DNA from 4 places in the Streptomyces sp. NPDC042102 genome. Region 2 is predicted to be linked to each of the others. Evidence: riboswitches for the same ligand, from Rfam matches in the RefSeq annotation. Region 2 holds a riboswitch; each other region holds the start of a gene.

Region 1 (5,695 bases), on a different contig from region 2:
CGACGCCCTGGCCGGCGGGGTCGTCGAGGGTCCAGTCGAGGTAGCGCTTGCCGGGAAAGTACGGGCAGGCATCCCCGCAGCCCATGGTGATCACGACGTCCGACGCCTGGACAGCTTCCACAGTCAGCACCTTGGGGGTCTCGGCGGAGATGTCGATGCCGACCTCCGCCATGGCCTCGACCACCGCGGGGTTGACGGTGCCGGCCGGGGCGGAGCCGGCGGAGCGGACCTCGACGCGGTTCTGGCCGAGGTGGGTGAGGAAGGCGGCGCCCATCTGCGAGCGGCCGGCGTTGTGGACGCAGACGAACAGCACGGACGGGCGCGTGGGGGACGGGTTCACGGCAGGGGGCTCCAGACTTCAGCGGGAGGCGGGGACGGTGGCGATCGGCGCGGATCGGTCGGAGGCCTGCCGGGCGGGCGGGCCGAAAACAAGGAGGAGCAGGCCGAGGCCGGCGGCGGCGCCGAGGATCTGGGCGGCGACGAACGCGGGGACGGAGGCGGGGGCGATCCCGGCGAAGGAGTCGGTGAAGGCCCGGCCGATGGTGACCGCGGGGTTCGCGAAGGAGGTGGAGGAGGTGAACCAGTACGCCGCGCCGATGAACGCGGCCACGACCGCCGGGGCGAGGTGCGCCCGGCCGGTCCGGTTCAGACCGAAGGCGACCATCAGCAGTCCGGCCGTCGCGACGACCTCCCCCAGCCACAGGTGCGAAGCGGAGCGGTCATGCACGGAGAGGGCGAGCACGGGCTGACCGAAGACGGCGTTGGCCAGGAGCGAGCCGGTGATCGCGCCGGTGATCTGGGCGGGCACGTACGCGGCCACGTCCCTCGGGGACGGGCCGTCGCCGGAGCGGCGGCCCGTGAGGTGGGCGGCGAGGGTGACGACGGGGTTGAAGTGGGCGCCGGAGACCGGTCCGAACACCGCGATCAGCACGCCGAGGCCGAAGACCGTCGCCAGGCAGTTGGCCAGCAGCTGGATGCCGACGTCCTGGGACAGCTCGGTGGCCTGGATCCCGGAGCCGACCACGACCGCCACCAGCAGCGCGGTCCCGACCGCCTCCGCCGCCACGCGGCGTCTGAGCGGCACCGGGTCCGCGCTCACGTCTTCACCTCGGCAGCCTGCGGGGCGCCTTCAGGACGGCGGCAAGCCGGTCCAGAGTGGCGGGCAGCAGCCAGTAGTAGACCCAGGTGCCACGGCGTTCGCAGTCGACGAGGCCGGCCTGCCGCAGCAGCTTGAGGTGGTGGGAGATCGTCGGCTGGGACAGCTCGAAGGCCGGGGTCAGCTCGCACACGCAGACCTCGCCACCCTCTCGCGAGGCGATCATCGACAGGAGCCGCAGCCGGACCGGGTCACCCAGGGCCTTGAATACCTTCGCCAGGTCGGTGGCCTGGTCCTCGTCCAGCGGGGCCGCAGCGATCTGGCCGCAGCAGCCGTCGGCGTCCTGCCCCAGGACCACAAGCTCTTGTTTCGACATGCCTCTATGTTGACGTTCCTCGATCCAAGGCGCAAGCTTGTATCGATAAACATCGATGCAAGCTCGTCCCGCCAGGCCGGGCAGGGACCTCGTCCGTTGGGAGTCATCGTCATGAGCGAGCAGTCCACCAACCCGCGGGAAACCGTCCGCCGCCGCTACGCCGCGGCAGCCGTCCAGGTCACCGCGGGCGGCACCGCCTGCTGCGGGCCGGAGCCGGTCGAGATCGACGAGAACTTCGGCTCCACCCTCTACGCCGCCGACGAGCGCGAGGTCCTGCCCGCCGAGGCCGTCGCCGCCTCCCTGGGCTGCGGCAACCCCACCGCCGTCGCGGACCTGAACGAAGGCGAGCGCGTACTGGATCTGGGCTCGGGCGGGGGCATCGACGTCCTCCTGTCCGCCCGCCGCGTCGGCCCCACCGGCAAGGCGTACGGGCTGGACATCACCGAGGAGATGCTCGCCCTCGCCCTGGCCAACGCCGCGAAGGCGGGCACCACGAACGTCGAGTTCCTGAAAGGGGCCATCGAGGAGATCCCGCTGCCCGCGAACACCATCGACGTCGTGATCTCGAACTGCGTGATCAACCTGTCCACCGACAAGCAGGCCGTCTTCGCCGAGACCTTCCGCGTCCTCAAGCCGGGCGGCCGGATCGCCATCTCCGACGTCGTCGCCGACGACACCCTGAGCCCGGAACAGCGGGCCGAGCGCGGCGACTACGTCGGCTGCATCGCCGGCGCCCTCTCCTTCAGCGAGTATCGCCGCGGGCTCGAATCCGCCGGGTTCACCGACGTCGAGATCACTCCGACGCACTCCGTCGCGGACGGCATGCGCTCCGCCATCGTGCGCGCCGTCAAACCCTCCGCCATGGCTGACGCCTGGGCCGCCATCGGCACCCTCGTCGAGGAAGGAAAACTCCCGCTCCACGCACCCCTGGGCACCTTCCGGGACGAGGTCGCCACCCACCCGCTGGCCCAGGCCACGGCCCACCACCTGCTCAAGGACTCCCTCCGCGCCCACCAGGTCTACGGCTGCTGCTTCGACGACACCGCCGAGTGATGCTGTGCGAGGTGCCGCCGACGGCCACCTCCCTGTGCCCGTAGCGGCGTTCGGGATCGCAGCACTGCTTTCTGTGATTGGTCGAACAGCCGTTGGTCTGGCGGGGCGGTGGCCGGTTCTGCGATGCTTCCGTCCGACAAGCGACGGCGGAACGAGGAAGCCGGTGGGATTCCGGCACGGTACCGCCACTGTGTAGGGGGAGCGACTCCGCCATGGCCACCGCCCCGTCGAGGGGTGGGAAGGCCGGAGAAGCGTTGATCCCGAGTCAGGAGACTCACGCCGTCGCACCTCGATGTACGGGGCGGATTTCCCCAGGAGAGGCGGTGGCACCCGTGTGCCTGCGTACGTGTGGCGGCGGCTTCGCGCGGCCCTTGGCCCGTCCGGGCCTCTCGGCCCGGTGTGATGCGCCGCGAGCCCGTTCGGCCGGATTCTGACGACCCTCCCAACGGGCCCCTCTTCAGGAGTCCTTCTCCCGCGGGTCCCTTCCCGTACGCCGCGCCACGCGCCCCGGAACGCCGGTTCGCGCTGCCCACGCACGCCACCAGGAGTCACCTTGTCCGTACACCCAGTCACGCCCGGCCGCCGGCCGGCGGCGGCCACGGCCGCCCTGCTCGCCCTGGCGCTCGCCCTCACCGCGTGCGGTGGTGGCCGCGACTCCAGCCCATCCGCCGATGCGAAGGCCCAGGCCGCCGGGGAGGGATGCATCAAGGACTTCGACCCTGCCAAGGACTACTTCCCGGTCAAGTCGGCGGTGAAGCACGCCAAGAACTTCACGCTCCGGTACGAGAAGAGCTACCAGGTCCTCACCGTCAACGAGCCGTACCCCAAGGGCAAGCCCGAATCGTATGTGCTGGTCAAGTGCGGTGCGCCGAAGCCCCAGCTGACCGGTGAACTGGCCTCCGCGCAAGCGGTCACGGTCCCCGTCAAGAGCCTGTACTCCGCCTCCACCACCCACCTGCCCCTGCTGACCGAGACCGGCACCCTGGACGTGCTGACGGGTGTGGCGAGCGCAGCGAACATCAGCTCGGCCGAGGTGATCGAGCGCGTGAAGGCCGGCAAGGTCACCGAGTACGCCAAGGACCGGACCCTCAACGCCGAGACGGTCATCGGTGCCAAGCCGGACGTGCTCATGACCCAGGGCACCGACGACCCGCAGTACCCGAAGCTCCGTCAGGCCGGCATCGCCGTGGTCGCCAACGCCGAATGGCTGGAGCCCAGCCCGCTCGGCCGCGCCGAGTGGGTCAAGGCCATGGCCGCGCTCACCGGCGCGGAAAAGCGTGCGGGCGAGGTGTTCGACACCATCGAGGGCGACTACCGCAAGGTCGCCGACAAGGCCGCCGAGACGGTCAAGGCGGGCAAGCCCGTCGAGGTCCTGCCCGGCACGATGTACCAGGGCACGTGGTACATGCCCGCCGGCGGCAGCTACGCCGCCCAGTTGATCAAGGATGCGGGCGGTACCTACCCCTGGGCCGGCGAGGCGGGCACCGGCAACGTGCAGCTGAACTTCGAGGCCGTGTACGCCAAGGGCGGCCAGGCCCCGGTCTGGATCGCCGACAAGAAGTGGGAGTCCACCGGCGACGCGGTCAAGGCCGACAGCCGGTACGGGGAGCTGAAGGCGGTCTCCGACGGGGCGGTGTGGACGAACCAGAAGGCGCTCGGCCCCGGCGGCGGCAACGACTACTTCGAGCGCGGTGTGCTGCGCCCGGACCTGGTCCTCGCCGACCTCTTCGCGCTGATCCACCCCGACCAGGCGAAGGGCCACGCCTTCACCTTCTACAAGCCGGTGCCGAAGGCGTGAGCACGCACACGGCAACCGCGCCGGCCGCCGCCCCGGACACCACGCCGGGGCCGCGGCCGGCGGTACGGCCAGGGCGGCGGCGCCTCGCCGTCGTCCTCGCCCTCGCGGCCGGTACCGCCTTGCTCTTCGTCCTCACCATCGCGACCGGCTCCCACCCGGTGCCGGTCGCGGAGGTGGTGCGGATCCTGTTCGGCGGCACCGCCGACGACCCGCGATGGACCGTGATCGTCGAGCAGGTCCGGCTGCCGCGCGCGCTGACCGCCGCCGCCGTCGGTGCCGCCCTCGCGGTGGCGGGCGTGCAGATGCAGACCCTGTTCCGCAACGCGCTGGCCGACCCGTTCTCCCTCGGGGTGAGCTCGGGCGCGAGCATGGGCGTCGCCGCCGTGGTGGTCGGCACCGGCGGGGTCGCCGGAAGCTTCACCGGGAACCTGGCCGGGCTGGGACGGCTGGGCGTCGTCCTCGCCGCCTCACTCGGGGCCGCCGCCGTACTGGCCCTCGTCCTGCTCCTCTCGCAGTGGGTGCGGTCCGCCGTCACCCTGCTCGTCATCGGCGTCATGATCGGGTCGGCGGCCACCGCCGTGGTCAGCGTGATGCTGGTCTACGCCCGGCCCGAGCACGCGCAGCAGTTCGTCATGTGGGGCTTGGGCAGTTTCAGCGCCACGACCTGGCCCGACCTCCAGGTCATGCTGCCCGTCATCGGCGCGGGCCTGCTGGCCGCGCTCCTGACCTCCAAGCACCTCAACGCCCTGCTGCTCGGTGAGGACTACGCCCGCACCATGGGGCTCAACGTGCGGCGCAGCCGCGATCTGGCACTGCTGGGAACCTCGCTTCTGGCGGGCGCGGCGACCGCGTTCTGCGGCCCGGTCGCTTTCCTGGGCCTCGCGGTGCCGCATCTGACGCGGGTCGCGCTGGGCACCTCGGACCACCGGGCACTGATCCCGGCGTCGATGCTCGCGGGGGCGTTCCTCGCGCTCGCGTGCGCGCTGCTGAGCCAGCCCCCCGGCACCGAGGCCGTGCTGCCGCTCAACGCCATCACCTCACTGTTCGGTGCCCCGGTCGTCATCGCGTTCCTGATCCGCAGCCGTCGCGGCGTACAAGGAGTGACCTCGTGACCGACACGATGACCGAGCCCGTCAAGGACATGGCCGAGGGGTCGGACCGCCCCGGCGGACTGGCCACCGACCGGCTCGCCGTCGGCTACCGGGGCCGGCGGGGCCGCGGGCGCGGAGCGGGACGGGCCGTGCTGTCGGGGCTCGATCTCCAGGCGCGGGCCGGCGAGCTGACCGTACTGCTCGGGCCCAACGGCGCTGGCAAGTCCACATTGCTGCGGACCCTGTGCGGGCTCCTGCCGCCGCTCGACGGCCGGATCCGC
Region 2 (5,695 bases):
CCGGGGAGGCCGGCGGGGCCGGGACCCGGCCACCCCCGCGTCCCCCGTGCGCCCGGCGCCCCGCGACGACGGCGAGGAGTGTGGAGGAACCCCTGCGCCGGCCGCGTGGAAGGACGTTACGATCGGCGCCCACCGGCAGCCCGTCCGCCGGCCACTCGTCCGCCACGGAGTGCGCCATGCCCTTGGTCTTCGCCCTGCTGGGTCCGGTCCAGGTGACCCTGGACGGGCGGCCGTTGCCGCTCGGCGGGCCGCGCGGCCGACGGGTGCTGGCGGCGCTGCTGCTGGAGGCCGGGCGGGCGGTCCCAGTGGCGGGACTCGCACGGGCGGTGTGGGACGACGCGCCCGCCACGGCCCGCGAGCAGCTGCACAACGTCGCCGCGTCGCTGCGCCGGCTGCTGGCGGGTACGGGTGCCACGGTGACCCGCTCGGAGGCGGGCCTCACCCTGGAGCCGGGCCCGGCGGTGCTGGACGTACGGGAGTTCGCCCGGCTGCGGGCGGCGGCCGGGACGGCGCCCGCGGCCGAGGCCCGGCCGCTGCTCGCCGGAGCCCTGGAGCTGTGGCGGGGCCCGGCGCTGGGCGGGCTGGCCGGGCGGCTGTTCGAGGCCGCCGCGGCCCGGCTGGAGGAGGAGCGGCTCGACTGTCTGGAACGGCGCCTGGCCGCCGACCTGGAGCTGGGCCGGCACGCCGAGGTGTGCGGCGAACTCGCCTCCCTCACCGCCGAACACCCGCTGCGCGAACGCCTGGTGGAGCTGCGCATGCTGGCCCTGTACCGGTCGGGCCGGCGCGGCGAGGCGCTCGACTGCTTCACCCGGGCCCGGCGCAGCCTCGCGGACGCGACGGGACTCGACCCGCGGCCCGAACTCCACGCCCTGTACGGCGCGTTACTGGCGGACGCCCCGCCCCCGCACCCCGCCCCGGACCCGCCGCCCGGGCCGCCGCCGCCCGCGCCGCTCGGCGCGGTCGTGGCCCCCGTCCCGCCGGCACCCGTCGCCCCTGTGCCCGCCCAACTGCCGCCCGCGACCGAGGCCTTCGTCGGACGCGTCGTGGAGGCCGCCGCCCTGGTGCCCGCCCTGCGCGCGGCCGGCGGCGGCGTGTGCGTGGTCACCGGGCAGGCCGGGATCGGGAAGACCGCACTCGCGGTCGAGGTCGCCCGGGGCGTGCGCGAGGACTTCCCCGACGGGCAGCTGTTCGTCGATCTGCGCGGGGCGGACCAGGGGGCCGCCGACCCCGCCGAGGTGCTGGCCGGGTTCCTGCGCGGGCTCGGCGTGGACGGGGCGTGCGTGCCCGCCGGAGCCGGGGAGCGGGCCGCGCTCTACCGGAGCCTGCTGGCCGGCCGGCGGGTGCTGGTCGTCCTCGACAACGCCGCCGGGGAGGAGCAGGTACGGGCGCTGCTGCCGGGCCCCGCCGGTTCGGGCTGCGCGGTGCTGGTCACCAGCCGGCACCGGCTGACCGGGCTGGACCGGCGCCTCGCGCTCACCCTGCCGGTGCTGGCCGAGGCCGACGCCCTCGGTCTGCTGGGCCGGGTCGTGGGGCACCGGCGGGTCGCCGGGGAGACCGGGGCGGCGCGCGAACTGGTCGCGCTGTGCGGCCGGCTGCCGCTGGCCCTGCGCGTGGTCGCCGCCCGGCTCGCCGCCGCCCCGCACCGCGAACTGGCGCGCCTGGCGGCGCGGCTGCGCGACGAGCGCGGGCGGCTGGACGAGCTCGCGCACCACGGGGCCGACGTCCGGGCCGGGCTGCGGCTGAGCTACCGGGCGCTGCCCGCCGAGGCCCGCGCCCTGCTGCGCGCGCTGGCCGTGCTGGACGCGCCGGACTGTGCCGGCTGGGTCGCCGCCGCCCTCCTCGACCGGCCCCCGGCGCGCGCCGAGGAGGCCCTGGACGCCCTGGTCGGCGCCCATCTGCTGGAGGTCGCCGGGCGGGACGAGGCCGGGCAGCTGCGCTACCGCCTGCACGACCTGGTCCGCGCCTTCGGCCGCGAACTGGCCGCCCCCGGACCGGCGGACGCGGCGCTGCGCCGGGCGCTCGGCTGCTGGGTCGCCCTGGTCCGCGCGGGCCGCCGGGCCCACCAGGGGCTGGACTACCCGGGCCTGGGCCGCATGGCCGCCGGGTGGGAGCCCGAGCCGGGCGTGCTGGCGCTGGTCCGGGCGGAGCCGGTGCGCTGGCTGGGGGCCGAGCGGGAGGCGCTGGTGGCGACCGTACGGCAGGCGGCCGCCGTCGATCCGTACGCCTGCCGGGAGCTGGCCGCCGCCGGGGAGTACCTCTTCGACCTGCGCAGCGACCTGACGGGGTGGCAGACGGTGCAGGAGAGCGCGCTCGCCGCCGCGCTGGCGGCCGGTGACCGGACCGGTCAGGCCCTGATGCTGGTGGGACTGGGCCGGCTGCGGGCCTGCCGGGTGGAGTGGGGGCCGGCGCGCGAGACGGTCGCGGCCGGGGAGCGCCTGTTCGAGGAGCTGGGGGACGCGCACGGGGCGGCGTACGCGGGCTGGGTGCTGGCGTACCTGGACCGGGTGCAGGGCCGGCTCCCCGAGGCGCTGGAGCGCTGCCGGAGGATCGCCCCCGTCTTCGAGGCGGCCGGCGACCGGTACGGGCACGCGCACGCGCTGCGCGGGATCGGCCAGGTGCTGCTCGCCGGGGGCGACAGCGCCCGCGCCCTCGACGTGCTGCGCGAGGCCCTGGCCGTCGCGGTGCGCGGCGGCGCCGCCTGGCCCCGGATGTGCATGCTGCGCTGGGTCGCCGACGCGCAGCTCGTACGCGGCCGGCTGGCGGAGGCGGCGGCCGGTTTCCGGGAGGTGCTGGCCCATACGGAGGGCTCCGGCGACCTCGCCGGGCAGTCGGCGGCCCGGATCGGGCTCGGCCGGATCGCCCTGGAGCGGGGCGACACGGCGCAGGCGCTGCGGCAGCTGCGGGCCGCGGACGAGCTGGGCCGGCGCTCCGGGCAGACCCTGGTGCACGCCCTCGCCGTACCGCCGCTGGCCCGGGCGCTGCTCGCGGCGGGCGAGACGGCCGCCGCGCGGGCCCTGCTGGAGGAGGCCCAGGAGGGCTGCCGCCGGATGAACGCACGGCCGTTGCTCGAGCAACTGCGGGCGGCGCTGGCCGCGGTGCCGTCCGTGCCGTAGGGTCAACAGGCCTTGGTGTTCGGGAAACCGGTGGAAAACCGGTGCGGCCCTCGCCACTGTGATCGGGAAGTCCGGCTCCTCCCCCTGCCCGCGGCAGGGGACCCCCCAGCGGGAAGCCACTGGGCGGCGGCGGGATGATCCGCACCGCCTGGGAAGGCGGAGCCAGGGCATCAGTACCCGTGAGCCAGGAGACCGGCCGGGGTGCGTTGTCCATCCACGAGGTGCTGGAGAGGTCTCCCGCTCATGCATATAGCCGAGGGGTTCCTGCCCCCTTTGCACGCGGCCGCCTGGGGCGCCGCGTCCGCTCCCTTCGTCGTCCACGGCGTCCGCGCGCTGACCCGTGAAGTGAAGGCGAACCCGGAGAGCACCCTGCTCCTCGGCGCGTCCGGGGCCTTCACTTTCGTCCTGTCCGCGCTGAAGATCCCGTCCGTCACGGGCAGTTGCTCGCACCCGACCGGGACGGGGCTCGGCGCGATCCTCTTCCGGCCACCGGTCATGGCGGTGCTCGGGACGATCACCCTGCTCTTCCAGGCACTGCTGCTGGCGCACGGCGGCCTGACCACGCTCGGCGCGAACGTCTTCTCGATGGCGATCGCCGGCCCGTGGGCGGGGTACGCGGTCTACCGGCTGCTGCGCAGGTCCGGCGTCCCGCTCATGGTGACCGTCTTCTTCGGCGCGTTCTTCGCCGACCTGGTCACGTACTGCGTCACCAGCGTGCAGCTGGCGCTGGCGTTCCCCGACCCGGGCTCCGGTTTCGCGGGCGCGCTCGCGAAGTTCGGGGGGATCTTCGCGGTGACGCAGATCCCGCTGGCGGTCAGCGAGGGCCTGCTGACGGTGCTGGTGATGCGGCTGCTGATGCGGTCCAGCAAGGCGGACCTGATCCGGCTGGGCGTCGCGAAGCTCACCGGGTCGAAGTCGAAGCAGGAGGCGGCGGTCTGATGTCGAGGAACGCGAAGATCAACACCCTGCTGCTGCTCCTGGTGGCGGCGCTGGCCGTGCTCCCGCTCGCGCTGGGGCTGGGCGAGGGCAAGGAGGAGCCGTTCACGGGCGCGGACGCGCAGGCGGAGGCGGCGATCACCGAGCTGAAGCCGGATTACGAGCCGTGGTTCTCGCCGCTGTACGAACCCCCGTCCGCGGAGATCGAGTCGGCGCTGTTCGCCCTCCAGGCGGCGATCGGCGCGGGCGTGCTCGCGTACTACTTCGGGCTGCGCAAGGGCCGCCGCCAGGGCGCGGCGGAGGCGGCCGGTACGACGGGGACGGCGGGCGCCGGGGAGAGCGCCGCCGTGACCGCGGCGGCCGGGTCCGCGGAGTCCTGAGCCCGTGCTCCCCATCGACGCCGCCGCGCACAGCAGCCGCTGGCGGGGCCGTCACCCGTTGGAGAAGGCCCTGCTGGGGCTGGGTCTGACGGTGACGGCCGTCTGCCTGCCGCCGTGGCCCGGCGCCCCGCTGGTGGGCGCGGCCACCCTGGCCGTGCTGCTGGGCCCGGCGGGGGTGGGCCGGCGGCAGCTGTGGCGGGCCTTCCGCATTCCGCTGGGCTTCTGCTGCACGGGCGCCGTGCCGCTGCTGTTCGCGGTGGGCGGCCCGGCGGGCTGGGTCGCGCCGGCCCCGGACGGGCCGCGGCTGGCCGCGGAGTTGCTGCTGCGCACCTCGGCGGCCTCGCTCGGCGTGCTGCTGTTCGCCTTCACCACACCGATGTCGGACGTGCTGCCGCGGCTGGTACGGGCGGGGGTGCCGGCGCCGGTCGTGGACGTGGCGCTGGTGATGTACCGGATCGCCTTCCTGCTCCTGGACTCGCTGGCCAAGGTGCGCCGGGCGCAGGCCGCCCGGCTGGGGCACACCCACCGGGCGGCGGTGTGGCGTTCGCTGGCCGGACTGGCGGCGACCTCCTTCGTCCGGGCCTTCGACCGCGCCGCGCGGCTCCAGGACGGGCTGGCGGGCCGGGGGTACGACGGGACGCTGCGCGTCCTGGTGCCGCCGGCCACCCTGTCGTGGCGGTTCCTGGCCGCGTCGGGGGCGCTGCTGAGCGTGGTGGTGGCCACGACGTACGTACTGAAAGGGCTGTATCTGTGACGCCGTTGGTGGAACTGTCGGGCGCGGGGTTCGCGTACGAGGACGGGCCGCCGGTGCTCAGCGGCGTCGGCCTCGCGCTGCGCGAGGGCCGGGCGCTGGCCCTGCTGGGCCGCAACGGCAGCGGCAAGACCACGCTGATGCGGCTGCTGAGCGGCGGGCTGCGTCCGGCGTCGGGCGCGCTGTCCCTGGACGGTGTGCCGGTCTCCTACGACCGGGCGGGCCTGACGCGGCTGCGCACGTCGGTGCAGCTGGTGGTCCAGGACCCCGACGACCAGCTGTTCGCGGCGTCGGTGGAACAGGACGTGTCGTTCGGGCCGATGAACCTGGGGCTGCCCCGGGAAGAGGTCCGGGCGCGGGTCGAGGCCGCCCTGGCGGCCCTGGACATCACGCACCTGCGGGACCGCCCCACCCATCTGCTCTCCTTCGGCCAGCGCAAGCGGGCGGCGATCGCGGGGGCGGTGGCGATGCGGCCGCGCGTCCTGATCCTGGACGAGCCGACGGCCGGGCTGGAC
Region 3 (5,695 bases), on a different contig from region 2:
CCGCCGACTCCCCGTACAAGCCGGGCGTCGACAGTGACGCCGCGTTCGGCTCGCCGTACCCGGTGTTCAACGCCGACTGGCGGTGGAACGAGGTCGATCCGTCGCAGCACATGGACCGGCTCAAGGCCGGCGGTGTCGGTGTCTCCGTGTACGTCGGCAACGGCGGCGGCTCGCCGACCGACATCGAGTTCTGGCTCGAAGGCGCGGCCAAGCACGTCAAGAACGCGATGGACGCCCAGGGCATGTCGTACTACTACGTCAACTACGGCGACGGTGCGGGCTGGGGCACCCAGTGCAACGGCGGCCACAACGGCGGCTGTTGGGAGGAGTCCCTGCGGGACCTGATCCCCCGGCTGGAGCGGGCGTTCGCCTCCTGATCCGGATCCGCCTCCGGCGGTACGGGCCCGGCCCGGGGCCCCGGCGACGAGCGCACTGCCGTCGCCGGGGCACGGGCCGTGTCCGTGCAGGGCCGTGCCGTGCCGTGCCGTGCCGTGCCTAGTTGATCGCGGGACCGGAGTCGTTCAGCCAGCCCCATTCCGACCAGCTGGCGAAGCCGGTCTGCCACCGGTGGTAGACACCGGCGTGGCTGGTGCCGAACACCTCGACGCGTCCGTCGGCGTTGTTGCCCGCACCGATCGTCGTGCCACCGCCACCGAACGTCTCCCACTGCGCGTACGCCGCGTTCGGACCGGTCTGCCAGGCGTGGCTCGCGGTGGTGGCGTTGATCGCGAACACCTCGACGCGGCCGTCCACCGACCGCGAGGTGGCCAGCTCGGCGTCGGGGATCCCGCCGGTGCCCGTCCACGCGGACCACGAGGTCGGGCCGGTCTGCCAGCGGTGGAACACACCGGTGGCGTTGGACGCGAACACCTCGAGCCGGCCGTCCTGGTTGTGGCTGACGGCGACGGCCTTTCCGCCGGTGCCGAAGTCCTCCCAGGCGGACCAGCCGCCGTTGACGCCGGTCTGGTACAGGTGCCCGAACGTCGCGTCCGACAGCGCGAACACCTCGAGCCGGCCGTCCGGCGCGTTCTCCATGGCGAGGCGGGCGTTGGCCGGGCCGCCGCCGGTGCCCTCCCAGGCGGCCCAACCGCCGCTGGGGGCGTTCTGCCAGCGGTGGAACACACCGCCCGCGTTGGAGGCGAACACCTCGATACGGCCGTCGGCGTTGGTGCCCGCCGCCACCCGGTACCCTCCGGTGCCGAAGTTCGCCCAGGCGGACCACCCCGCGCTGGGCCCGGTCTGCCACATGTGGTCGAACGTGCTGTCCGACAGCGCGAACAGCTCCAGCCGGCCGTCCGCGTTGGACGCCACCGCCAGCTGCGCGTTGCGCGGACCGCCCGCGAAGCGCCACGGCGACCAGGCGCCGTTCACCGAGGTCTGCCATGCGTGGTACACGCCGTCGGCGCCGGCGGCGAAGGCTTCGAGGCGGCCGTCCGCCGACCGTCCTGCGACCACCCGGCCCGAGGCGTACGGGTGCTCGGGCCCGCCGCTCGTCCCCGCCCACAGCGCGTTGGCCAGCAGCGCCGCGTCGCCGGCTTGGATGCCGTACAGGTGGCGCAGGTCCTCGCGCGGCTGCTGGACGTTCCAGGCGACGTGGCCGATCTCGTAGTTGTTCCAGGAGCCGCCGGGGAACTGCCGCTCCATCGCGTCGAGGAAGGCGTTGGTGGCGTAGGTCGGGTCCAGCCGCTGCTCGCGGCTGCCCCACCAGTCCTGCTGCTGGAACAGTCCGAGGCTGGTGTGGTCGACGGCCGCGGAGTAGTTGTTCATGCTGGCCTCGACGATGATCGTGGCGATGGAGATCGTCGCGGCCCTCGGGCTCAGCCCGCGGTCCTTCACCGCCTGCGTGACCATGCGGGCACAGGAGATCCTGTACGCGTCGAGATGGCCGGCCATCTTCGCGTTCAGCTGCGGGTTGAGCTGGTCGGCCATGACGGCGTCGGTGGCCGACGGGCCGGCCGGATCACACGGGACGGTGGGGATGACCATGCCCCTCACCGTCCCCTCCGGACCCATGAAGTACCGGGAGACGCCGTACCGGTCGTCACCCGGTCCCGGGACGGGCACGGCGCGGGCGAGGCCGGCCGGGGCGGTCAGGCCTATGAGCAGGGCCCATAAGCCGGTGATGACGGCGAGTCTGGAGAGCATGCGGGACAGGCCTGTTCCGGCCATGGTGTGCCTCTCTGTCGTGGGAAGTGGTGCGCGGGGGGCGGGGAAGGGAGGGGCGCGGCCGGGCTACGGGTGACGGCGCCGCGCGGTCGCGGCGTTGCCGGAAGGCCCCGGGCCGAGGGCGTCGTCGCCGCGCAGGATCGTCAGCCGCGTGCGGCGCAGCAGCCGGCTCGGAGGTACGCCCAGCTCGTCGGCGAGGCGGCGGCGGGCGACGTCGAAGACGGTCAGGGCGTCGGCCTGGCGGCCGTCGAGGTACAGCGCGCGCATCAGCGTCGCGGCCAGCTGCTCGTCCAGGGGGTGCGCCGCGGTCAGGGGGAACAGCTCGGCGATCGCGTCCGCGCCCCGGCCGAGCCGCAGTTGCCACTCGGCCTTCCGCCGGGCGATGGCGATCCGGCGCTCGGTCAGCCTCAGCCGCTCCAGTTCGGCGAGCGGCCCGGGCACGCCGGCCAGGGGTTCTCCGCGGAACAGCGCCAGCGCCTGGGCGCACAGCCGGACCGCCTCGGCCCGCTCGCCCGCGCGCTCGGCCGCCGCGACGCCGGTGACCAGTTCCTCCATGTGCGCCACGTCGACGTCGACGGCGTCGGAGACCAGCCTGTAGCCGCACCGGGCGCGTTCGATGACGGAGTCCGGGTCGTCCCCGAGGCGCAGGGCCTTGCGCAGTCGGTAGACGTAGACCGGGATCACGTTGGTGGCGGGCGGCTCCATCCCCCAGACGTCGTCGAGGAGTTCCCGACGGCTGAGCGTCCGGCCCGTGCTGAACGCCAGCGCCGCGAGCACGGCTTGCTGCCGGAGGTGCCCGAGCTCCAGTGGGCGCCCGTCCCGGGAGGCCCGCAGGGGCCCGAGCAGCGAGATCCGTACCCTCGGGCCGGCCGGCGCCGCGGGGCTCGCCGGCCGGGTGCGGGGGCCGCGTCCGGGAACGATCAGGCCGCTGTCGAAGGCGTGCACGATGGCGGCGGCCCGGTCGCGCAAGCCCAGCTTGACGAGGATCCGCGCGAGGTCCGCGGCGACGACGCCCTCCGGGACGGCGAGGGCGGCGGCGATCTCGTCGTCCCGCAGGCCGCACCCGACCGCGGCGAGCACCTCGCGCTCCTGCCGCCCGAGGGCGGCGGCGGTCGGGCGGTCCGTGGCGGCGGTCGTCGGCATCACTGCTCCCCGGCTCCCTGCTGGTCGGTCGGGCGGGCGCCGTCGACAACGTAGGGGGCGTCGCGCGGGGGAAGGCATCCGGAACGATCCGGAGTGACACGCGCGGCGACGGAGCCCCGGCCCCTTCCGGAACGGGAAGTCGGGCTCCCGGCGGGGAGATTGCCCTCGGCGACGTCCGGATGTTGGACACATGCTCGCCGCTGAGCGATCCGGGCCTCTAGGCTGGCGGGGCAGCTGGTTCGCCCCGTCCGCCAGGCGGGATGCGTCGTAAGAGGGAACCCGGTGGGAATCCGGGACTGCCCCGCAGCGGTGAGCGGGAACGACCGCCGTCATACGCACTGGGACCGCCAGACCGGTCCTGGGAAGCGACGGCCAGTAGGGGCCTGCCTCGGCAGAGGCCGGCGTGCCCGCGAGTCCGAAGACCTGCCCGTTGCCCGTGCGCGGAACCGTTTCCGCGTACGGAGATCCCGGTGACCTCGTGGGCGGGTCGGCGTACAAGGCGAGCGGCACGTGCGGTGGTCCACCGCGGCGTGGTCCGCGCGTTCTGTCGTTCCTTCGCGTCCGCGTCCCGTCTCCGGGACGTTTCTGGACACATCTCGCGAAGGAGAGTTCCGTGACAGCGAAGCCCGCAGCCGCGGCAGCACGAGCCACCGTGTACGGCTACCCCCGCCAGGGGCAGAACCGCGAACTGAAGAAGGCCATCGAGGGCTACTGGAAGGGCCGCGTCACCGCCGGCGCCCTCCGGGACACGGCGGCGGGCCTGCGCCGTACCCACTGGCGGCAGCTGGCCGAGGCCGGCATCCACGAGGTGCCGACCGGCGACTTCTCGTACTACGACCACGTCCTGGACACCAGTGTCATGGTCGGCGCCGTCCCCGCGCGCCACCGTGCGGCGGTCGAGGCCGACGCCCTCGACGGCTACTTCGCGATGGCGCGCGGCACCCAGGACGTCGCCCCGCTGGAGATGACCAAGTGGTTCGACACCAACTACCACTACCTGGTCCCCGAGCTCGGCCCCCGCACCGTCTTCACCGCCGACTCCGCCAAGCAGGTCGCCGAACTGAAGGAGGCCCTGGCTCTCGGGCACACCGCCCGCCCGGTCCTCGTCGGCCCGGTCACCTATCTGCTGCTCGCCAAGCCCGCCCCGGGCGTGGCAGCCGACTTCGAGCCCCTGACCCTGCTGGACCGGCTGCTGCCCGTCTACGCCCAGGTGCTGGCCGACCTGCGCGCCGCCGGCGCCGAGTGGGTGCAGCTGGACGAGCCCGCCCTGGTGCAGGACCGCACCCCGGCCGAGCTGAACGCCGCCGCGCGCGCCTACCGCGAGCTGGGAGCGGCCGCCGACCGGCCGAAGCTGCTGGTCGCCTCCTATTTCGACCGGCTCGGCGACGCCCTCCAGGTCCTCGCGGCCGCACCCGTCGAGGGCCTGGCCCTCGACTTCACCGACTCCGCGGCCGCGAACCTGGACGCCCTCGCCGCGGTCGGCGGGCTGCCGGGCAAGCGGCTGGTGGCGGGCGTGGTCGACGGCCGCAACGTCTGGATCAACGACTACCAGAAGTCCCTGACCACCCTGGGCACCCTGCTCGGGCTGGCCGACCGGGTCGACGTCGCCGCGTCGTGCTCGCTCCTGCACGTCCCGCTGGACGCCGCCGCCGAGCGCGACATCGACCCGCAGATCCGGCGCTGGCTGGCCTTCGCCCGCCAGAAGACCGCCGAGATCGCCACCCTCGCCCGCGGCCTCGCCCAGGGCACCGACACCATCGCCGCCGAACTCGCCGCGAACCGCGCCGACCTGGCGTCCCGTGCCGGCTCCGCCATCACCCACGACCCGGCGGTCCGGTCCCGTACCGCCGCGATCACCGACGCGGACGGCCGGCGCTCCCAGCCGTACACCGAGCGCGCCGCGGCCCAGCGCGCCCACCTCGGCCTGCCCGTGCTGCCGACCACCACCATCGGCTCGTTCCCGCAGACCGACGAGCTGCGCGTGGCCCGCGCCGACCTGCGGGCCGGCCGGATCGACAGGGCCGGGTACGAGGAGCGGATCGAGAACGAGATCCGCGAGGTGATCTCCTTCCAGGAGAAGACCGGCATCGACGTCCTCGTGCACGGCGAACCCGAACGCAACGACATGGTGCAGTACTTCGCCGAGCAGCTCACCGGCTACGTCGCCACGCAGCACGGCTGGGTCCAGTCGTACGGCACCCGGTACGTGCGCCCGCCGGTCCTGGCCGGTGACATCTCCCGCCCCGAGCCGATGACCGTGCGCTGGACGACGTACGCGCAGGCGCAGACCGCCAAGCCGGTCAAGGGCATGCTGACCGGCCCCGTCACCATGCTCGCCTGGTCCTTCGTACGGGACGACCAGCCGCTCGGCGAGACGGCCCGCCAG
Region 4 (5,695 bases), 220 kb from region 2:
CGAGCGCGCTGGTCGTCGGCGCGTGGGGCTACTTCCTGTGGGTCGGCGTGAAGGACCCGCTGGGCGGCATCAACCAGCTCTTCCCGCTGTTCGGGATCGCGAACCAGCTGCTGGCCGCCGTCGCGCTGGCCGTGTGCACCACCCTGCTGGTGAAGTCCGGGCGGCTGCGGTTCGCCTGGGTGACGGCGGTCCCGCTGGCCTGGGACGCGGCGGTCACGCTCAGCGCGAGCTGGATGAAGGTCTTCTCCGAGGACCCGCGCGTGGGCTTCTTCGCGCAGCGCGACAAGTACCAGGCCGGCATCGACGCCGACAAGGTGCTGCCGCCCGCCAAGACCATGGACGACATGCACACCGTCGTCACCAACTCCACGGTCGACGGCGTGCTCTCGGCGCTGTTCGCCGTGCTGATCATCATCGTGCTGGTGGACGCGGCCCGGGTCTGCTTCAAGGCCATCGCCAGCCCCGAGACGGTACGGCTCTCCGAGGTGCCGTGGACCGAGTCGAAGATCGTCGCACCGGCCGGGCTCTTCCCGACGGCGGAGGAGAAGGCGGAGCTGGCCGCGGCCGGCCTCGACGACTCCGGCGGCGGCAAGGTCAAGGAACCGGTGTCCTCGTGAGCGTGCGGGCAGCGCTCGCCCGGGTCCGGTACTTCGTCCGCGAGTTCTCGGGCGAGGCGGCGTACGACCGGTACGTCGCCCACGCCCGCGCGCACGACCCGGGGACGGAGGTCATGACCCGGCGGGCCTTCGAGCGGGCCCGCACCGACGCCCGCGAGGCGGACCCGCGGGAGGGCTTCCGCTGCTGCTGAACGGCCACGCGAAGGGCCCCGCCGGGCGTACCGGCGGGGCCCTTCGCGGTGCGGGGGGGGCGAGGGTCAGCGCACCCAGTCCTTGAGGGCCTCGGTCTGGAGGGTGATGCCGACGGGGTCAGGGAGCTCGACGTCCTGACCGAAGGCAAGGGTGCGCACATTCACGTAGCGAACACCGTTCGGCTCGCTGTAAACCCTCACCAGACAGGCGTCCCGGTCGATCAAGAGGTAAACAGGGATACCCGCCTCCGCGTAGGCGCGCGGCTTCTCCTTGCGATCACGCTCGTCGGTGTCGGAGTCGTACGAGGTGACCTCGACGACCATCAGCACCGGCGACGGGTCGGCCCACTCGCCCTGGCCCTCGAACGCCCCGTCCGGGGCGAGCGAGGCGTCCGGGCGTGCCCGCCCCCCGCGGTACCGCTCGACCTTCAGCCCCCGTTCGACGTGGAGCCACTGCTCGGGGCGGAACTGCATGCAGACGCGCGCAAGCCACACCACGATCCGGTCGTGATCCCCGTCCGGCATGGCCTTGCTCCTCAGTACCCCGTCAATGAATTCCAGCCGCGCCCCCTCTGATTCGCGCGCCGCTATCCGCGCCAAGGCTTCGAAGTCTTCGATGGGCATGTGCGGTCGGTGAGTCATCACGGTCATGCCTCGCTCGCCTTCCTGGACGGTCTGCCTCCGACGATAGCGGAGAGGTACGTCATAGGGACTCCGCGTCGCGGGCGACACAACATCTGGGGGGTCACGCATCCACCGCCCCCCACATGTATGCTCATCCTCGCTGTCGCCGCAGGGGAATCCGGTGCGAATCCGGAACTGTCCCGCAACGGTATGAAGTGCGCCTTTCGTCAGGAGGGGCACGCCGCGAGTCCGAGGACCTGCCGACGGTGCGCCCGGGTCGACCGTCCCGGGTGCCGACCACGTCCGGGCCTCGCGGTTGGGCCGGTGGACGCCATGCGGTGCCACGTGTTCCCGTCACGCCCGCATGCGCGCCCTCGTGCCCGCGTCCGCCGGTGACCGGAGCCGAGCGAGGGAGAGCTCCCCCCGTGACCATCGCGCCTTCCGCACCGCGCGCCGAGTCCGACCTGCCCGAGGCCGAAGGCCCCGGCGCCGCGCTGCTGCGCACCCTCACGGACCTCACGGCCGATCTGCCGGACACCGACCCCGGCCGGGTCGCCGCCGCCGCCCTGCGCGGCCGCAGCGCCACGTCGGACGAGGCCGAACTGCGGGGGCTGGCCACCGAGGCGGCCGCGGGGCTGATCTCCGAGGACCCGGCGTACTCCCGGCTCGCCGCCCGGCTGCTGACGCTGGCCATCGCCGACGAGGCCGCCGGCCAGGGGGCCACCTCCTTCTCCGCCTCGGTCGAGGTCGGCCACCGCGAGGGCCTGATCGCGGACCGCACCGTGGAGTTCGTCCGCGCCCACGCCGCCCGCCTGGACGCGCTGGTCGAGCACGCGCTCGCCGAGGGCGCCGACGACCGCTTCGGCTTCTTCGGCCTGCGCACCCTGCACAGCCGCTACCTGCTGCGCCACCCGCTGACCCGTCAGGTCATCGAGACCCCGCAGCACTTCATGCTGCGCGTGGCCTGCGGCCTGGCCGAGGACGACAGCGTGCGCGCGGTGGAGGAGGTCGGCTCGCTCTACGCCCTGATGAGCCGCCTGGACTACCTGCCCTCCTCCCCCACCCTCTTCAACTCCGGCACCCGGCACCCGCAGATGTCCTCCTGCTACCTGCTGGACTCCCCGCTGGACGAGCTCGACTCGATCTACGACCGCTACCACCAGGTGGCGCGTCTGTCGAAGCACGCCGGCGGCATCGGCCTGTCGTACTCGCGCATCCGGGCCCGTGGTTCGCTGATCCGCGGCACCAACGGCCACTCCAACGGCATCGTCCCGTTCCTGAAGACCCTCGACGCCTCGGTCGCCGCCGTGAACCAGGGCGGCCGGCGCAAGGGTGCCGCCGCCGTCTACCTGGAGACCTGGCACGCGGACATCGAGGAGTTCCTGGAGCTGCGCGACAACACCGGTGAGGACGCCCGGCGTACGCACAACCTGAACCTGGCGCACTGGATCCCGGACGAGTTCATGCGCCGCGTGAACTCCGACGGCCAGTGGTCGCTGTTCTCCCCGTCCGACGTGCCCGAGCTGGTCGACCTGTACGGCGCCGAGTTCGACGCCGCGTACGTCAAGGCCGAGGCGGCGGGCCTGGCCAAGAAGACCATGCCGGCCCGGGAGCTGTACGGCCGCATGATGCGTACCCTCGCGCAGACCGGCCAGGGCTGGATGACGTTCAAGGACGCCTCCAACCGCACCGCGAACCAGACCGCGCTGCCGGGCACGGTGGTCCACTCCTCCAACCTGTGCACCGAGATCATCGAGGTCACCAACGACGGCGAGACGGCCGTCTGCAACCTCGGTTCGGTCAACCTCGGCGCGTTCGTGCTCGCCGAGACGGGCGAGATGGACTGGGAGCGGCTGGACGAGACCGTCCGCACCGCCGTGACCTTCCTCGACCGCGTCGTGGACATCAACTTCTACCCGACCGAGCAGGCCGGCCGCTCCAACGCCAAGTGGCGTCCGGTGGGCCTGGGCGCGATGGGGCTCCAGGACGTCTTCTTCAAGCTGCGGCTCCCCTTCGACTCCGCCGGGGCCAAGGAGCTCTCCACGAAGATCGCCGAGCGGATCATGCTGGCGGCGTACGAGGCGTCGGCCGACCTGGCCGAGCGCAACGGCCCGCTGCCGGCCTGGGAGCAGACCCGTACCGCGCAGGGCGTGCTGCACCCCGACCACTACGGTGTGACGCACCACTGGCCCGAGCGCTGGGACGCGCTGCGCGCCCGGATCGCCACCAGCGGCATGCGCAACTCGCTGCTGCTGGCCATCGCCCCGACGGCGACCATCGCCTCGATCGCCGGTGTGTACGAGTGCATCGAGCCGCAGGTCTCCAACCTCTTCAAGCGCGAGACGCTCAGCGGTGAGTTCCTCCAGGTCAACGGCTACCTGGTCGAGGACCTCAAGAAGCTCGGCGTCTGGGACGCCCAGACCCGCGAGGCGCTGCGCGACTCCTCGGGCTCGGTCGAGGGCTTCGGCTGGATCCCGGCCGAGATCCGCGAGCTGTACCGCACGGCGTGGGAGATCCCCCAGCGCGGCCTGATCGACATGGCGGCGGCCCGTACGCCGTACCTGGACCAGAGCCAGTCGCTGAACCTGTTCATGGAGACGCCCACCATCGGCAAGCTCAGCTCGATGTACGCGTACGCCTGGAAGCAGGGCCTGAAGACCACGTACTACCTGCGCTCGCGCCCGGCGACGAAGATCGCCCGCGCCGCGTCGGGCGCGGCCGCCGTCCCCGCCGCCGCCACACCGCTGCCGCAGGCCGTCGACGCCGACGCGCTGGCCTGCTCCCTTGAGAACCCCGAGTCCTGCGAGGCCTGCCAGTAATGCCCAGCTCCGACAAGAACCTTCTCGACCCGGGCTTCGAGCTGACGCTCCGTCCGATGCGCTACCCGGACTTCTACGAGCGCTACCGGGACGCGATCAAGAACACCTGGACGGTGGAGGAGGTCGACCTCCACTCCGACGTCGCCGACCTCGCCAAGCTCACCCCGGCCGAGCAGCACATGATCGGCCGCCTGGTGGCGTTCTTCGCGACGGGTGACTCCATCGTGTCGAACAACCTGGTGCTGACGCTCTACAAGCACATCAACTCCCCCGAGGCGCGCCTGTACCTCTCGCGCCAGCTGTTCGAGGAGGCCGTGCACGTCCAGTTCTATCTGACGCTGCTCGACACCTACCTGCCCGACCCGGACGACCGCGCGGCGGCCTTCGACGCGGTCGAGGAGATCCCCTCGATCCGCGAGAAGGCGCAGTTCTGCTTCAAGTGGATGGACTCGGTCGAGAAGATCGAGCGCCTGGAGACGGCCGCCGACCGGCGCCGCTTCCTGCTGAACCTGATCTGCTTCGCGGCGTGCATCGAGGGCCTGTTCTTCTACGGCGCCTTCGCCTACGTCTACTGGTTCCGGTCGCGCGGTCTGCTGCACGGCCTGGCGACCGGCACCAACTGGGTGTTCCGCGACGAGACCATGCACATGAACTTCGCCTTCGAGGTCGTGGACACGGTCCGCAAGGAGGAGCCGGAGCTCTTCGACGACGCCCTCCAGCAGCAGGTCACGGACATGCTGAAGGAGGCGGTCGAGGCCGAGCTGCAGTTCGGCCGGGACCTGTGCGGCGACGGCCTGCCGGGCATGAACACCGAGTCGATGCGCGAGTACCTCGAGTGCGTCGCCGACCAGCGCCTGGTCCGCCTCGGTTTCCCGCCGGTCTACGGCTCGCAGAACCCGTTCGCGTTCATGGAGCTCCAGGGCGTCCAGGAGCTGACGAACTTCTTCGAGCGCCGCCCGTCGGCCTACCAGGTCGCGGTCGAGGGCACGGTCGACCTCGACGAGGACTTCTAGGTCCGACGTCCGGGCCCGGGTTCCGGGTCCGGACCGCTCTTGCTAGCGTCCCCGCCCATGGGAAGAAGTACCTGGCTGACCAGGACCTCGGGCGGGGGCGCACTGCTGTGTGCGGGGGTGGCGCTGTGGCGGGTGCTGTTCCGGGCGGGGCCGCCGTTGCCCGATCCGTGGCTCGCCGTGCTCGGGTCGGCGGCGGTGCTGTGCGCGGCCGGCTGGGTGTGGGCCGCCGTCCGGCCGGTCCGGCAGCCGCGGGCCGTTCCCGCGGAGCCGCCGCCGGGTCCGCCGGCCCGGATGCCCTGGCGGGCGGCCGGCCGGCTCCGGGTGGCGGGGCTGGTGTGCTGCGTGCTCTTCCTGCCGATGCTGCTGGTCGATCTGGGGCTGCGGCCCGACGGCGCCGAGGCGCGGCGGATCGCCGTGCTGCGGGAGGCCGG

The links. Region 2 has a riboswitch for cobalamin ahead of ACZ6KO_RS17955 (energy-coupling factor ABC transporter permease). Riboswitches for the same ligand answer to the same signal wherever they lie in the genome.
Region 1: linked by a shared signal. The riboswitch ahead of ACZ6KO_RS27180 (ABC transporter substrate-binding protein) and the one ahead of ACZ6KO_RS17955 (energy-coupling factor ABC transporter permease) in region 2 are both predicted to bind cobalamin.
Region 3: linked by a shared signal. The riboswitch ahead of metE (5-methyltetrahydropteroyltriglutamate--homocysteine S-methyltransferase) and the one ahead of ACZ6KO_RS17955 (energy-coupling factor ABC transporter permease) in region 2 are both predicted to bind cobalamin.
Region 4: linked by a shared signal. The riboswitch ahead of ACZ6KO_RS16955 (ribonucleoside-diphosphate reductase subunit alpha) and the one ahead of ACZ6KO_RS17955 (energy-coupling factor ABC transporter permease) in region 2 are both predicted to bind cobalamin.

The regions. Positions count from the first base shown of each region.
Region 1 is NZ_JBVJDL010000008.1:69,920-75,614, forward strand. It holds gene ACZ6KO_RS27160 (arsenate reductase ArsC) at 1-340, opposite strand, end outside; gene ACZ6KO_RS27165 (aquaporin) at 359-1,099, opposite strand; gene ACZ6KO_RS27170 (ArsR/SmtB family transcription factor) at 1,104-1,472, opposite strand; gene arsM (arsenite methyltransferase) at 1,584-2,525, shown strand; cobalamin riboswitch at 2,633-2,823, shown strand; gene ACZ6KO_RS27180 (ABC transporter substrate-binding protein) at 3,079-4,323, shown strand; gene ACZ6KO_RS27185 (FecCD family ABC transporter permease) at 4,320-5,435, shown strand; gene ACZ6KO_RS27190 (ABC transporter ATP-binding protein) at 5,432-5,695, shown strand, end outside.
Region 2 is NZ_JBVJDL010000003.1:1,019,616-1,025,310, reverse strand. It holds gene ACZ6KO_RS17960 (AfsR/SARP family transcriptional regulator) at 177-3,113, shown strand; cobalamin riboswitch at 3,110-3,328, shown strand; gene ACZ6KO_RS17955 (energy-coupling factor ABC transporter permease) at 3,357-4,052, shown strand; gene ACZ6KO_RS17950 (energy-coupling factor ABC transporter substrate-binding protein) at 4,052-4,429, shown strand; gene cbiQ (cobalt ECF transporter T component CbiQ) at 4,434-5,183, shown strand; gene ACZ6KO_RS17940 (energy-coupling factor ABC transporter ATP-binding protein) at 5,180-5,695, shown strand, end outside.
Region 3 is NZ_JBVJDL010000004.1:736,379-742,073, forward strand. It holds gene ACZ6KO_RS21400 (alpha/beta hydrolase) at 1-377, shown strand, start outside; gene ACZ6KO_RS21405 (PLL family lectin) at 496-2,169, opposite strand; gene ACZ6KO_RS21410 (AfsR/SARP family transcriptional regulator) at 2,233-3,309, opposite strand; cobalamin riboswitch at 3,528-3,754, shown strand; gene metE (5-methyltetrahydropteroyltriglutamate--homocysteine S-methyltransferase) at 3,923-5,695, shown strand, end outside.
Region 4 is NZ_JBVJDL010000003.1:794,808-800,502, reverse strand. It holds gene ACZ6KO_RS16970 (carbon starvation CstA family protein) at 1-617, shown strand, start outside; gene ACZ6KO_RS16965 (YbdD/YjiX family protein) at 614-808, shown strand; gene ACZ6KO_RS16960 (Uma2 family endonuclease) at 875-1,459, opposite strand; cobalamin riboswitch at 1,574-1,711, shown strand; gene ACZ6KO_RS16955 (ribonucleoside-diphosphate reductase subunit alpha) at 1,858-4,251, shown strand; gene ACZ6KO_RS16950 (ribonucleotide-diphosphate reductase subunit beta) at 4,251-5,264, shown strand; gene ACZ6KO_RS16945 (hypothetical protein) at 5,322-5,695, shown strand, end outside.